DNA from 2 places in the Shewanella sp. DAU305 genome. Region 2 is predicted to be linked to the other one. Evidence: riboswitches for the same ligand, from Rfam matches in the RefSeq annotation. Region 2 holds a riboswitch; the other holds the start of a gene.
What was found. A riboswitch is a leader RNA that binds a small molecule or an ion and turns the genes downstream of it on or off. The one in region 2 is predicted to bind cobalamin.
Positions count from the first base shown of each region.

Region 1: it holds a riboswitch for cobalamin, as region 2 does, so the genes downstream of both, OX890_RS06690 (ABC transporter ATP-binding protein) here and OX890_RS19390 (TonB-dependent receptor) in region 2, are expected to answer to the same signal.

Region 1 is NZ_CP113808.1:1,546,538-1,554,543, reverse strand. Features, by position in the region: gene cobT (nicotinate-nucleotide--dimethylbenzimidazole phosphoribosyltransferase) at 1-317, opposite strand, end outside; gene OX890_RS06695 (FecCD family ABC transporter permease) at 483-1,640, opposite strand; gene OX890_RS06690 (ABC transporter ATP-binding protein) at 1,609-2,502, opposite strand; cobalamin riboswitch at 2,603-2,767, opposite strand; gene OX890_RS06685 (histidine phosphatase family protein) at 2,972-3,703, opposite strand; gene metH (methionine synthase) at 4,158-7,892, shown strand.
Region 2 is NZ_CP113808.1:4,562,199-4,570,204, reverse strand. Features, by position in the region: gene OX890_RS19400 (hypothetical protein) at 32-1,474, shown strand; gene OX890_RS19395 (hypothetical protein) at 1,690-2,358, shown strand; cobalamin riboswitch at 2,496-2,729, shown strand; gene OX890_RS19390 (TonB-dependent receptor) at 2,839-4,797, shown strand; gene OX890_RS19385 (hypothetical protein) at 4,862-6,076, opposite strand; gene OX890_RS19380 (HDOD domain-containing protein) at 6,652-7,380, shown strand; gene OX890_RS19375 (LysR family transcriptional regulator) at 7,480-8,006, opposite strand, start outside.

The DNA of each region.
Region 1 (8,006 bases), 2.0 Mb from region 2:
GCCGCGCCGCCATGGGCAAAGTTTTGCACCATTTGGCGCGTCACTTCGCTAGGGGCAATCGACACGCCTTCTGCGGCAATACCATGATCACCCGCAAACACTAACATGGTTGGATGAACGATTTTCAGCACAGTATTTTGTGGCTGATCCGTTTGTTGTGAATCAGTCGCTTGCACGCGGGCAATCTGTAAGGCTAAGGATTCGAGCTGACCTAAGGCGCCGGGCGGCTTAGTCTTAAGATCAATTTTTTGCTGGATCAGCGGATCCTGCGCTTTACTCACAGGGCTGATTTGAAAAGACACGGCTGACTGAGACATCCACACTCCACTTATTATCTTAAATAACCACAACGCATCCTGCGTCTATGACTAACATGTCCAATTTTGCATTTCCAATCGCGGGGCAGATATCAACAAAAATGCTGATTATCTCGCCAGTCTGCGCTTGCTAGATGACTCTAGGATTACGTTCTGACTAGGTGTTTACGCCATGACTCTGCGTTTACGCAAAATCAGCAAAAAGAACATGCTACCTATGGCCGCCGTGATAATCCCCACGGGCAACTCTTGATTGCCTAACAAACAGCGCGCCAGCACATCAATCCACACCATAAATAATCCGCCCACCAGCGCCGTTAAAATAATCGGCTGACGACCGGGAAACAGCATGCGCACTGTGTGGGGGATCATTAATCCGACAAAGCCAATACCGCCGCAGGTGGCGACCAAAATCGCGGTAATCAAGGAGCAGAGCAGCAACATATTGAGTCGCAACTTAGGCACATTCACCCCTAAGGTATGCGCCGTTTCATCCCCCGCTTGCAACGCCATGATCTGCCGTTTCATGCCTAAAATAATGAACAAACTCGCGCCAATCACCAGTGTCGGCAGCACTAATAAGGACCAACTGGCCTTGGCAAAACTGCCTAAACTCCAAAACAAAACAGAAGCCGTCGCCTGCGGACTGGCGAAATACAGCAGCAGACTCGTTAGCGCGCCGAACATAAAGGAGGTCGCCACGCCTGAGAGCAACATGCGCTCCACTTGGCTATTGAGCCCAAGGCCAGACAAGGCCAGCACTATCAGTACCGACAAACTGGCGCCAATAAAAGCGCCGAAGGGCAAGCTAAACCAAAGCAAACCCGACAAGGCGCCCGAGCCACTAAAAATCCCCGAGTTCGCCGCCATACCCGTATTCTCAAAAAATCCAGACCCCGTAAATAACGTCAACATCACCACAGCGCCAAAGGACGCGCCTGAGCTAATGCCAAACAGATAAGGGTCGGCCAATGGATTGCGGGTCACGGTTTGCAGCACGCTGCCCGCCAAAGACAAGCCCGCACCCGCCACAAAGGCCAGTAAAATACGCGGCAGTCTGAGCTCCATCACGATGCGCTCCGTCATGCCATTGGCTTGAGTGAGGTTGGCCATTTTATTGATAAACACTTGGATAACATCCATAAAACTGATGTTCGCCGCGCCAAAACTCGTGGCGGCAATGGGGGTTATCAAAGTGATTATGCCTAATGCGACCAGCATCAGTTGTTGTCTCGTCAAAGGTGTCACGATACGCCCCAAATGTAAGATGAAATGCTGTTTACTCCCTGAATCATCCGCCCTCGCCTCGCTCAGCCAAAGCATTAGCCATGTTGTGCGTCGAATCATGGTAGCCATAAAAGTAGCTGATTAAGGGCTTTTTATGTTGTGGATGGGTCGACACCTGAGCGCACACGCCGAACACATCACCAATTCGCGCCTCGGTTAATACCTCAGTTGGCGTGCCCATAGCGCTGACTTCACCGTTATGGATCAACAATAAACTGTCGCACAGGGCGCTGGCTAAATTGAGATCGTGAATAGAGGCAATCACGCTGATGCCAAGGCTACGCACTAATTCGAGGATTTGGATTTGATAACGCACATCGAGGTGATTGGTTGGCTCGTCGAGGATCAACAGTTGCGGCTGCTGCACTATGGCGCGGGCGATCAAGGCACGCTGCTTTTCACCGCCGGATAAGTGCTCGTACTGTTGATGCATTTTATGACTGAGGCCGACTTTCTCTAAGGCTTTGGTAATGCGCTCGCCATCACAGCTCGAATTGGTATCGAACATGCCCTTATGCGGTGTTAAGCCCATGCTGACCAATTGCTCTGTGGTTAAATCAAAATAGTGCGGCGTGTCTTGCTGCACTACAGCGACGCGGCAGGCAAACGCCTTGGGCGACAAACGCTCAATATCTTGATCAAACAGGGTAATTTTGCCCTGAGTCGGGCGAACAAACCGATACAAACAGCGTAGCAAGCTAGACTTACCCGCACCGTTAGGCCCAATCAAACCCAACATCTGCCCCGTTGGCAGCGCAAAGTTAATATTGGAAAGAATGGTTTTGCCATCGATACACCAGCTTAACTGGCTGACATCGAGCGCGACCGTCTGGCTCGCTGACGGGCGAGTGTCGCTGTCATTCAAAGCATGGCTCGTTTGGATGGCAGAGAGTTTCACCAAAGTGGTGCTCCTAGCGAGTCCAAACCTGAATTAAAAAAGGTTGTGCACATTGTCATCGGCTCCCTCGAGTCACCCGCTCGAGAACTAAGGCTGCACGCAGCGATAACAGAAATAGGCAGGTCTCCTGACTCGTCACTTTTCTATTGAAAACAATATAAAAAGTCACTCACAGTTGCGGGCACAGTTCGGGCTGACTGACAAGCAGCTCCCCGATTCCCTATTATGTTGAGATTGATTTCAAGCCTTTGCAGCGTGTCTCGGCCATAACTGCCACAGAACACACTCGCACGACTCAAAACTCCCAACACCTATTTCTGTGACGTCATCCGGTACACTGCCACCAGCCTTGCAAGGCCGCGTGCGTCAGGGGACGTCAGGAAAAAGCATTATCCTATATTTACCTTAATAGGCAATCGACAATCACGCTGGTAAGACAAGAAAAATCTTCACCTTAGGGCAACGCGGATCACTCGCAGCGCCCGCTCGGCCAATCTAAACGCCAGTAACAAACGCCGTGCTCATCCTGCAGCACATTAATGCTCACCACGGCCGCCACGGGTAAATCGAGTTGACTGTAAAAGCCCACCGCCCGTTCAACCCCAAGGGCGCGCGCCATTAAATGACGGATCACTCCGCCGTGGGTCACCACCCATACTTTGGCAGCCAGTTCGCCCGCAGCCACGCTCACTCCCAGACTCGCTCCCACAGCCTGCTCGGCGTTATGTGAGTCGACGGTCAATCGTTCAAACTCGGCGGCGAGTATCTGGTCAATGGCGCCATTCACCCGCGACTCGAAGCTTGCCATAGTCTCACCATTGGGCGGCGGTGTTTGCCAAGGGTTCTGCCAATAGGCCGCTAAGCATTCGCCCTCTTGCTGATACAGCTCATCGAGCCGACGACCGTCCCAATCACCAAAATCAATTTCCTGTAAACCCGATAAAAACTGCGCCTGCAATGGCCTTGACTCAGATATCAATGCCGCCGTCGAATGCAATTCGGCGGCAAAGGCTTGGGCAAATTCGCCGCAGCGGCGTGAAGTCGAACTATAAATCGCGCTGCAGGTACTTGCCTGCGCCTCAACCGCTGCCGACATTTGCTGCCAGCCCTTTTCACTCAAAGGCACATCCACACGGCCGCGTAAAATTGCGCCGCCTTCACACTCGCCGTGGCGTAACAATAACAATCGAACTTGTTTCATCGTATTCCTATGTCTATCACTCGTGGCACATTTTGTTGAAAGCCCACATTAGACCCGTCGTCCTATATACTCAATTACGCCCTAGCCCAACAACTAGCTCTACAACTAGTCCTACAAAAAGAGCCGTTAAACTGGGTGAAAAGTGCTGATAGGACTCAATTGTCGTCAGTCAATTTTGACCTTGCCCTGACAATCATAAGTCGCGTATTATGGACGTCTATACGTTTAAATGTCCAAAACCAATCTCTAACAATGAATAACTAAAACGAGTAGTCAACATGTCGACCGAGCAGAATGGAATGCACTTAGCCTAACTAAGTTAGCTAATTTAGATCACTCACTAGGGTCGATAACGAGAGCCGATATCTGGACTGCACAACACGCTTTACCCTGCACTTAGCATAACAAGGGTCGATGCTTGGACTTAACTTAGCTGTATTTAAGGTAATTATTTATGACGATACCCTCTACCAAAGCCGGCCAGATATTGGCAGACATTCGTAAACAGCTTGCTGAGCGCATTCTAATCTTAGACGGTGCTATGGGCACTATGATCCAAGACCACAAGCTCGAAGAAGAGGATTATCGCGGCGAACGCTTTAAAGATTGGCACACTGACGTCAAAGGCAACAACGATTTATTGGTGTTGTCGCAACCCCACATCATCAAACAAATTCACACCGACTACTTAAACGCCGGTGCCGACATCATTGAAACCAACACCTTTAATGCTACGACTATTGCCATGGCCGACTACGACATGCAGTCGCTGTCCGCCGAAATTAACTTAGCCGGCGCCCGACTCGCCCGTCAAGCCTGTGATGAAGTCTTTGCTGCCACAGGCATTCCACGCTACGTCGCCGGTGTGTTAGGCCCCACTAACCGTACTTGTTCGATTAGTCCAGATGTGAACGACCCAGGATATCGCAACGTCAGCTTCGATGAGTTAGTGACTGCTTACAAAGAATCCACTAAGGCGCTGATTGAAGGCGGCGCGGATATCATTATGGTCGAGACCATATTCGATACCTTAAACGCCAAGGCTGCACTGTTTGCGATTGAATCGGTATTTGATGACTTATTTGGCCAGCATTCGAGTGACCGCTTACCTATCATGATCTCGGGCACCATTACCGATGCCTCTGGCCGCACCCTTACCGGTCAAACCACCGAAGCTTTTTATAATTCCCTGCGCCATATCAAGCCATTATCTATCGGCCTTAACTGTGCGCTCGGACCAAAAGAGCTGCGCCCGTACGTCGAAGAATTATCCCGCATCAGTGAGTGTTATGTGTCGGCGCATCCGAACGCGGGCCTGCCGAACGAGTTTGGCGGCTATGATGAAACTCCAGAGGACATGGCGAATGTGATCGAAGATTGGGCGCGCGAAGGCATGCTCAATATTATCGGTGGTTGCTGTGGTAGTACGCCTGAACATATCCGCGTTATTCGCGAAGCGGTCGACAGACATAACCCGCGCGTTTTACCCGATATCCCCGTCGCCTGCCGCTTAGCCGGTTTGGAACCACTGACTATCGATGCCCAATCCCTGTTCGTTAACGTGGGGGAGCGCACCAACGTCACAGGTTCGGCCAAGTTTTTAAAGCTGATCAAAGACGGTAAGTTTGAGCAAGCGCTCGATGTGGCCCGCGAGCAAGTCGAAAGCGGCGCGCAGATCATCGACATCAACATGGACGAAGGCATGCTCGATGGCGCCGAGATCATGCACAAGTTTTTAAACTTGATCGCCTCTGAGCCCGACATCAGCCGCGTACCGATTATGATCGATTCCTCTAAGTGGGAAGTCATCGAAGCTGGCCTAAAATGTATTCAAGGCAAAGGCATAGTTAACTCGATTTCCCTCAAAGAAGGCGAAGCCAAGTTTATCGAGCAAGCAACACTGGTGAAACGCTACGGCGCGGCGGCCATTATCATGGCGTTCGACGAACAAGGTCAGGCCGATACCAAGGCGCGTAAAATCGAAATCTGTACCCGCGCTTATAGGGTGCTGGTTGATAAGGTCGGCTTTCCGCCAGAAGACATCATCTTCGACCCGAACATTTTCGCCATCGCCACAGGTATCGATGAACACGACAACTATGCAGTCGATTTTATTGATGCCATCAAAGCGATTAAAGCCACCCTGCCCCACGCGATGATTTCGGGCGGTGTGTCGAACGTGTCGTTCTCGTTCCGCGGTAACAATCCAGTACGCGAAGCGATTCACGCGGTATTCCTGTACCACGCCATCAAAGTCGGCATGGACATGGGTATTGTCAACGCGGGTCAGTTAGCCATTTACGACGATATCGACCCTGAGCTTAAAGTACGGGTCGAAAACGTGGTGCTTAACTTGCCCTGCCCAGTCGAAGGCTCGAGCAATACCGAGCAGTTACTTGAAATCGCAGAGAAATTCCGCGGTGATGGCGCACAGGTCGGCAAAAAAGAAGATTTAGAATGGCGCAGCTGGCCAGTGAGTCAACGCTTATCCCATGCGCTCGTCAAAGGCATTACCGAATTTATCGATGAAGACACCGAAGCCGCGCGCCAAGAAGCGAAACGTCCGCTGGATGTGATTGAAGGCGCCTTGATGGACGGCATGAACGTGGTCGGCGACTTGTTCGGCTCGGGCAAAATGTTCCTGCCGCAGGTGGTGAAATCGGCGCGGGTGATGAAAAAAGCCGTGGCTTACTTAAACCCCTATATCGAGCTAGAAAAGGTCGAAGGCCAATCTAACGGCAAGATTTTGATGGTGACAGTAAAAGGTGACGTGCACGATATCGGCAAGAATATCGTCGGCGTGGTGCTCGCCTGTAACGGTTTCGAGGTATTCGATTTAGGTGTGATGGTGTCGGTGGAGCGAATTCTCGACGCCGTGAAAGAACACAATATCGATATCATCGGCATGTCGGGGCTCATCACGCCGAGTCTGGACGAGATGGTGCATAACGTGAAAACCTTCCACCGCGAAGGCTTAACCATTCCGGCGATTATCGGCGGTGCCACTTGCTCTAAAATCCACACAGCGGTGAAGATTGCGCCCCATTATCCCCATGGCGCCATTTATATCGCCGATGCGTCCCGCGCCGTGCCTATGGTGAGCAAGCTCATCAACAACGAGACACGCCAAGCGACCATAGACGAAACCTATGCTGAATACGACGACATGCGCACTAAGCGTTTATCCCAAGCCAAGCGCAAAGAGATAGTGTCACTCGAAGCGGCCCGTGAAAACCGCTGCCAACACGATTGGGCCAACTACACCCCGTTTACGCCAAACGTGCTCGGTCGCCAAGTATTTGATAATTATCCATTAGAAGACTTAGTCGAGCGTATCGACTGGACACCGTTTTTCCGCTCGTGGGAATTGCACGGCCACTACCCTGAAATCCTCACCGATAAAGTGGTCGGCGAAGAAGCGCAGAAGCTATTCGCCGATGGTCAGGCCATGCTCAAACAAATCATCGAAGAAAAGTGGCTCACGGCGAAAGCGGTTATCGGCTTATTCCCTGCCAATACCGTCAATTACGACGACATTGAGCTCTACACAGATGAGTCGCGCACCACAGTCGAAATGACCACACATCACCTACGGATGCAGCTTGAACGTGTCGGTAACGACAACTTCTGTCTATCTGACTTTGTTGCGCCAAAAGACTCAGGCGTCGCCGATTACATGGGCGGCTTTGCGGTGACTACAGGCCACGGCATAGATGAACATGTGGCGCGTTTTGAAGCCAACCACGACGACTACAACGCCATCATGCTCAAATGCTTAGCCGACCGTTTAGCCGAAGCCTTTGCTGAGCGGATGCACGAACGGGTACGTAAAGAGTTTTGGGGTTATGCGGCCGACGAGCAGTTAAGCAACGAAGCCTTAATCCGCGAGAAATACAAAGGCATACGCCCCGCACCCGGTTACCCAGCATGCCCAGATCACACAGAAAAAGGCTTGTTATGGGACTTGCTCAAGCCCGATGAGACTATCGACTTGAACATCACCGAAAGCTACGCCATGTTCCCCACAGCGGCAGTATCGGGCTGGTATTTCGCCCACCCGAAATCGCGCTACTTTGGCGTGAGTAACATAGGCCGCGATCAAGTGGAAGATTACGCGAAGCGCAAAGGGATGACTGTAGCTGAGACGGAGAAGTGGCTGGCGCCAGTGTTAGATTATGATCCCGAGTAATCATGTTTACTCAGTAATTTGCCCAAACTGAATTTAGGCAACTTTATAAATGGGCAAAGTTAAGGGGCGAGTTATCGCCCCTAATTTTTTACTTTAGAAAGTTAAAATCAAGGT
Region 2 (8,006 bases):
ACATATCCAAGCAAATACAAGGAAATAAGTAATGCTCACTCATCGAATCACTTGGCCTAAGGCTTTACTCGCGGGCATGGTTGCCATGCAGATCTCTGGCTGCAGCGATCCTCAACCTATGGCCATTATTGAAAGCAATAACGAGTCATTGCTGCAGTTCGATAACGGTAAACTCATCCAATTTAAGGAAAAACCGAGTCCGCAGTATCGCCATATTCCCTGTGATTTACCCGCGGTAAATACCGTTGTAGCAAATGATATGGCAGTGGCTGCCATCACCCAAAATGGCGATGTGATCACTTGGGGAAACAGTTTTAGCGGCGGCGATAGCCGCGAAGTTGCTGCGGAGCTTAAACACGTTAAACAAGTCGTGCCTGTAAAGGAAGGTTTTGCCGCCCTGCGTGAAGATGGCACTGTGGTGTACTGGGGACGTGCTGGGAAACTGAGCCTCGACAAAGCCCTTCAAAGCCGTATGACAAACATCACTAAACTCTATGCTAACCGTGAGGCGGTAGCCGCACTCGATGCCAGTGGAAAAGTGCACACTTGGGGTTATGGGCCCGAAGGCGGCAATAGCCAACATGTGCAGGATAAACTGGTGGATATAGTTGATATCTTTGCCGAAGGACGAAGTTTTACGGCACTTAAGAAAGACGGCAGCACTGTGATTTGGGGGCAAATTGAACGTTCAACCAATATGAAAAAGCTGCTGCCGCAGTTAATGGATGTTGTGCGTGTTGAGTATACCCAAGGGACCTATGCCGCTTTGAAAAAGGATGGCAGTGTCGTGACTTGGGGGCAGAGTAGCGATATTTACCCTATTCGCAGTGCGCTACAGGATGTCGTGAGTATTATGTCAAATAGCTGTGCTTTTGCAATCTTAAGTCCAGCGGGAGAGGCGCACTTTTGGGGCAATGAAACGAACTGCGGTATCGATTGGCTCAAACAAACGGATATTAAAGGCGTTAACAGTATTGTCAGTGTCGGCACGGGATTTCTGTTGCTGCGTGACAATGCCGTACCGCAAATCCTCGTCGATGACAGTGACTACGCCTATCTATATGGTTTTCACTATGCCCAAGAGATCCTCAATCGATATTGGCAGGAGGGAAGCAAAATCACCATAGGTTCAGCATCATTTGTATTCACCCGTCCTGACGGCAAAGTCGTGCCAGTAGGCTATAGGGCTAACCTAGAAAATGTCGAGAAGCTCATAGAACGCATCCCGCGATTAACTTGGTTAGCGAGGGCGGGTGAGGGTTATGTCGGGATCAGTGAAAAGGGGGAATGGGTCTCTTGGTCGATGAATAACGAGATGTTCGCCAAATCTCCGCTGCAGCCAGCCGATTCGTTGGTGATTAAGCCGCTGGATTTTACCCCTGTTACCCAATGCGAAACGCCAGAACAAAGACAGGTGATTCTGAGTCAGGAAAGGCCTAAACCTGAAGTAAAAATGTGGCTGTTTAGCGAATAGCACTAACCTCTTTTACCATCACGGCGCAGATAAACGGAGTATTTCTCTGTTATTTACGCCGTGATAGTGATTATTTCTTTCAAAGTGGCAGTTAATCTAGGCTTTTGACTGTTTTCAATCTGGGTTATTCGCTAGAATGCTGGGTGTTTTCTGTTCAATTTCATGATGTCGTATTAATTAGTATTAGTTATAAGTGCGATACAAGGATGATAAGTATGAAATTAGCATTGTGTTCACCTATTGGATTATTTCAAGGTGCCAGTGTGTTGTTACTCTGCAGCTTAATTGGCTCAGAGCCAGTTCAAGCCACATTAGCTATGCCCCGGAGCGAAAGCGGCGCTGCTCATACCCATGTATTGCCCGTATTTGGTCAGCAATTAGGGTTCAATCTGCCTGCGGGCTGGAAACAGGCTTATCATGAGGAGCAAGCAGGCATGTTTATGGCAGAGTTTGTGCCAGAGCAGGAAGCATTAACCCAGTGGAGTACGCTATTTTGCGTGCAGGGTTTTAAGGATATGGCCGAGAGTATTAGCCCTGAGCGTTTTTTAGATGCGATGGCCGAGACCTATAAATCGACCTGTGATGGCGAGGTGGTGTACCAGAAGTTAGGCGACACTGAAGTCGATGGACACGCTGGATTTAAGGCTATTCTAGGCTGTACAGCCATGCCCAATATGCACGGTGTGACGCCACTGAATCCCAAAGCCTATGCTTCAACTCCTCAAGGGGAAATTGGCTACTATACGGTTGTCAGTGGCAATAAAGATTTGTATCTGTTGCATAAGTCGATGCGAGGTGCCGTTTTTTCTGCCGATAAACCGCCATTGCAGGCGGATAATAGCCAAGATTTTATCTTCGCTTTAGTCCCATTCTCCTTGAAGTAGGCTGTAGACGCTCGCTTGAGTTTGATGGACTTTCATCCGTATAGACGTCTATAATGCGCGCGCTCAGGCTCTATAATGTGCTGAGCCTTAAGGGGCGATAGCAGTCTTTATTGATGGCTGTACCCTATGAATCAAATTTTTAGTCAACCTTCTGAGGTGCTTGCGTGCGAAAGCCGCGAGATAATCGGGAAGCCAGTGGAATTCTGGCACTGCCCCCGCAACGGTAAAAGGTGAGAGAAGACCGCGTTTGATTGGTGAGTTCAAGACCGAACCCGATAGTCAGAATGTAAAAGGTCAGTCTCGCGTTAATCCAATTTTTAAGGGATTAACATAGCCTAAGTCCGGAGACCGGCCCTAAAGGTGTTTTTGAGATTTCGGTGGGCAGATCTCAAAATGCGATAGTCACTGTCAGTATCTTTTACTGAATGAACAGTATCGTGGCGCTAATGCCCCGTTTTCCTTGCAGGAGTTAAAGGTAAAATGGGAACAAATCCAACCAAAATCGCGCTACTTATCGGTAGCCTTTGCAGTTTTTCCGTTATCGCGCCCGCTATGGCGGCAGGCGATACCAGCACAGCTAAAGTCGACGAGCATCTTGTCGTGATCGGCCGCTCTGACAATACCCCGTTAAATATTGCCTCGAATGTGAATGTGATTGACGCTGCGGCGATTGAAATGAGCGGTGCCACTAGCGTGACTGAGGTTTTACGCGGTCAAAGCGGTATTCAAATTTCGGATAATAACATCGGTACTAGCTTTGCGATGCGTGGCTTTAGCGCCAGCACTGCTGTGAATAACACGCTGATTTTACTTGATGGTCGTCGCCTCAATAATATCGATATCGCTGCTCCTAGTCTTAATGCCATACCGCTTAACCAAGTCGAGCGCATCGAAATTTTATCGGGTAGTGCGGGTGTGCTTTATGGCGACCAAGCGGTAGGCGGCGTGATCAATATTGTCACTAAATCCCCTGAAAATACTGGTGGTAGCGTGCAGTTATCCGGCGGCAGCTTTGATACCTATGAAGGTCGTGGTGATGTGTCTGGCGCGATCAACAAGGATTGGCGTTACTTTTTCACTGGTAGCTATAACCAAGGTGACAACTACCGCAAGCATAATGCCAATGAAACAGGGTCGATTTTAGGTCGCATTCAATATAAAACGGCCACAGACTCCTTCTTTGTTGAAACTAGCTACTACGACAACGATCGTGAAAATCCGGGCTCGCTGACTGAAAAGCAATTTAAAGATAACCCACGTTACTCTGGTAACGATAAGCAATATTCCCATGAAATGACTACGGCGGCGCGCACGGGTTACCAGCATCAGCTCAATCAAAACTGGGCGCTGGCGGCGGATTTAGATTACAGCGATACCTTAGTGTCATCATTGAACTGGGGACAGAGCCGTAACACACGCTCACTGTTGATGTTTAGTCCTAAAGCGTTAGCGAACTACAGTACGCGTCAAGGTGAGCTAAACCTAGTCACAGGTTTAGACATCAGCCGTGGTAAGGCTGATTTTGACACTATGGCGCGTAGTAATGTACAGCAAATGCAAAGCGCCTATCTACAAGCCACAGTGCCTTTAAGCCATACCTTAAGCTACGTTGTGGGTGGTCGTTATGCGCGGGTGACCGACGAGTTAGTCGATGGTAATGTCTATCCTAATGGCATGGATTTAGACGAAAATGCCCACGCATTTGAACTGGGTTTAAATTACCGTCCAACTGCTGAGCACAGACTTTATGTTCGCGCTGATGATAACTTCCGTTTTGCCAAAGTGGATGAGCAAGCTTATACATCGCCTGGTGTACTTGGCTTAAAGCCGCAGACGGGTCGCTCCTATGAAGCGGGTTGGGATTGGACTCTTGCTAGCCAAACCCTACGAGTGAGCTTATACCGTCTCGATTTAGAAGATGAAATTGTGTATGACTCAAGCGCCACTAAACCTATTGGTGGTAATTTCGATGGCGCAAATGTCAATGCTGACGCTTCACGTCGTTATGGCGCAAGTGCCGATTGGGATTGGCAGGTGACTAAAGCAGTACAACTAGGGCTTGAGTATAACTATATCGATGCCGAATTTACCGACGGTAATAATGATGGCAAGGAGCTGTCTTGGGTGGCAAAACACACGGGGCGCGGATATGTCAGTATGGATTTTGCTGAGCATTTCCAAGTCTTTGCCGAAGCTATCTACACGGGTGATCGCTTTGTGGAAGGTGATAACGGTAATGAAGGCGATAAGCTGGCCAGTTACGTGCTCGGTAATTTAGCCTTGAACTACAACCGTGATGCTTGGCTTGCCAGCCTGCGTATCGATAACCTATTTGATAAAGACTATGTTAGTGCAGGCTATTACGGTGGCCTTTGGGGTGATAGTTATTACTCTGGCCGAGGTCGAGATATTCGTTTAACCCTTGGTTATCGTTTTTAATATCTGACTAAATGAGCGAATTTAGCAGCCTTTAACTCAATATAAAGGCTGCTTTTTTTTGCTATTATTTACTCTTAAATTGTTTATCTTGTTCTTCTTTATTTAGCGGTTTAATACCAAGATAATATTCATAGCTATTTTTATCGCTGTTATCGACAGTCGTCTCATTTTTGCTATTAATTTCTTTCGATGTACTCTCTTCTTTATTTGCATACATAGTTAATTTAGGCTTAGTCTGTTTAGACTTCGTCTCCTGTGCAGCAGACACATTCGCTATACTCTTAATGTCCTCATTATCAGTAGCGGATTTATCTTCTACCTTGCCAAATTTATAGTTAAAAATAGCATTGGTTTCTACTGTTTCAATGGTTGATTTCTTCATGGTTTTGTATATTGCGACAATACCATGTTTACCTAGAGTGACTTCAGGGTGAATTTTCTTACCAGTACCAACCTTAGTGCCATCGACATACCAGTCTGCATCAACGTTACTCGTAAGGGTTATGACCGTGGACTTAAGGCCCAGTTTTTCATTGAGTAATGATTCAATTTTATTGTTATATGACGGCTTAAACGTCATATTAACTTTGTAATGTAGCTCACCATTCATATTCATACTTGCGTTAATAACTTTGTATGATAGTAGTACACTTTTATCACTGAGGAATGGATCTGAATTAATCGTGTTTTTAACAGTATACTTTTCAGTATCTTTTAAACACTCATTTATAGATTGGAATTTTGAGCAGGTCATTGAGCTTTCTAGGTCAACGGACTTAACACTATCAGAACTAGATAGTTCAGTAACAATTCGATTAACAATTTCTTTTTTCAATGTAAAAAGCTGCGCACTTTTTTCTGCACGCTGACTATTTATAACTTCGTATTGTTTTAGTATATCTTGATAGTTCTCTTTGTTTTTAATTTTGTCATCTACTGATTTTTTTTCAAGTGAATCAATTTTTTTTACTAAGGTTTCGATTCCTTTGAAATAATTTATTGGGTCACTTTCTGTTAAAATAGCATTGGGTAATGCCAATATTGCCTTATTATAATTTTCTTTTTCATTTTCAATGTTTATTAATAGTGAATCATAATCATATTCACTTTTCTTATGATTAGATAAGCGATCATTAATAGAGATTAGCAAGTTATCAATTTCAAACTTTTGCTCGATTTGGTTTACTGTTTGGTTTTCGGTTGCAGTTATCAACTCTATGGCATACGAGTTACTTGCACACAAGCACAACAAAGCAATGGTAAATTTACTGTATCTCACGTTTCTCTCCGATATTTTATCTGAAACAGTCAAAACGGCTTACTATTTCGGTGCTTTGAGCAAAAAACTCGACATTTTAACCATAATACTTAAGTTGATTTTTCTTTTCAAATGGATTGTTTGTTTGTTAATTTTGATAAAGCTAGGCTTCACTTGATATCAGATTGTGCTTTAATTGTAAAGCGCTGATTATTTTACCTTCTATTGGCAAGATTCACATGATTTTGGTGCTAAATATATTCATTACAGAAGAAGTGTTGCTTAACTTATACTGTGGCATCTGGCAGATAAGTGGTAATGAGACCTAAAAAGTTTACGATTCAGCGGGAATATTTTGTTTTAATTCCTATTTTTGAATTGGTAATGCAATGCGAATAAGAATTGTTGGGCGTTGCTTACCTTCGTTGTATATACTAAATTTGCTTCGTCATTAGATGCTACATACAGGGTAGTCATTTTTTTATTATTTTCGTTAGACTAATGTGATACTTAGTACTGAAATTCTTTTAATTTTTGGTATGATATCAAGAGTAACCGAATCATCTTATTGTTAATAAACAGGTGTAAAGTGTCTTATGACTGATCTTGAGCAACAGGTTTTTACTCAAGTTAGAGCTATCATAGCGAACGAAGAGCAAGTGATTGGCCGCAGAGGGATTTTAATTCCACTCAAAAAAGCGATCCTTGCTGAAGGCGACATTCGTAACGTGATCGACATTATCTCGAGCGATCCCGCATTGGCGGCGCACATGCTAATGCGCAGTAATTCCGCACAGGCAGCTGTAGTGGAAAATCATAAAACTCGCTCGTTGAAAGAAGCTTTGATCCGCTTAGGTCAAGTGAATATCTATCGTTATGCCTTTACGTTTTATCTGAAAGAACGCCTCGATGAGCTACCGCAGCCCTATAAAAAGTTAGTCCAAGGTTATTGGAAATTGACTGAAGATATTGCAACTGATGCGGTGGACAGTTTAGCGGAGATGGAAGGTGTCGAGGTTGATGCAGATGAAGTGCAAACCTTGGCCCTGTTCAGTGTGTTCGGCCAAATTATCGCGCTCACGGCATTTGCTTATTTAAATGCTAATGCCGAACAATCATTCCCTTTAAGCGTGATTAAGTCATTGATTGATAATCAACAGCAGACTTTGACCATAGAATCATTCGAAGCGTTAGATTTAGATCAGGACTTACGCCAAGAGTTTATGATTGCCCATAATTTGCGTCAGACCCGCAATTCGAATTCCCCCGGTTTAATCCTGCGCCGTGTATTGTCTATGCGTGGTCTGTTGATGAATCCGCTGTAATATTTCGATGCATTAAATCGCTGTTTGATCCTATGAAATAGTCATTTGATTCATTAAAAAAGCCTGCATTCGCAGGCTTTTTACTCGATTTCACCCGCATTAATTAGTCTTCTGCTGGCGAGATAAACCTTCACTCGCCACCAGTTGTAACCAATTTTGGATCAAGGCTGAGTTGGCGCTATGGCGGCGATAGGCACCAAACAGAGGGCGTTTTAAACCTTCTTGCCCGAGCTTCACTGTGGTAAGGCTTAGGCCATGCCCTTCATTTATCGACCAATTTGGCAGCGCGGCTATACCGTCTTTACAGGCGATGCGTTGCAGTAACATCATGGTTAAATCACAGGTTTTTTGCTCACCCGCTTCTATGCCTGCGGGCTCTAAAAAGTGGCGATAGATGTCTAAACGCGTCAGTGGTACGGGATAGCTGATGATCGGTAAATGCGCTAATTGCTTAGGGGTGACATAGGCTTCTTTCGCTAAAGGATGATCCTTAGCAACCACTAACTTTACTTCAAAATCAAACAAATGCTGATAAGCGAGTGAATGCCCAGGCACAGGATCTGAGGTCAGCACTATATCCAGTTCACCCATTTCCAAGGCATTGAGCGAGTCGAACAAGTGACGGC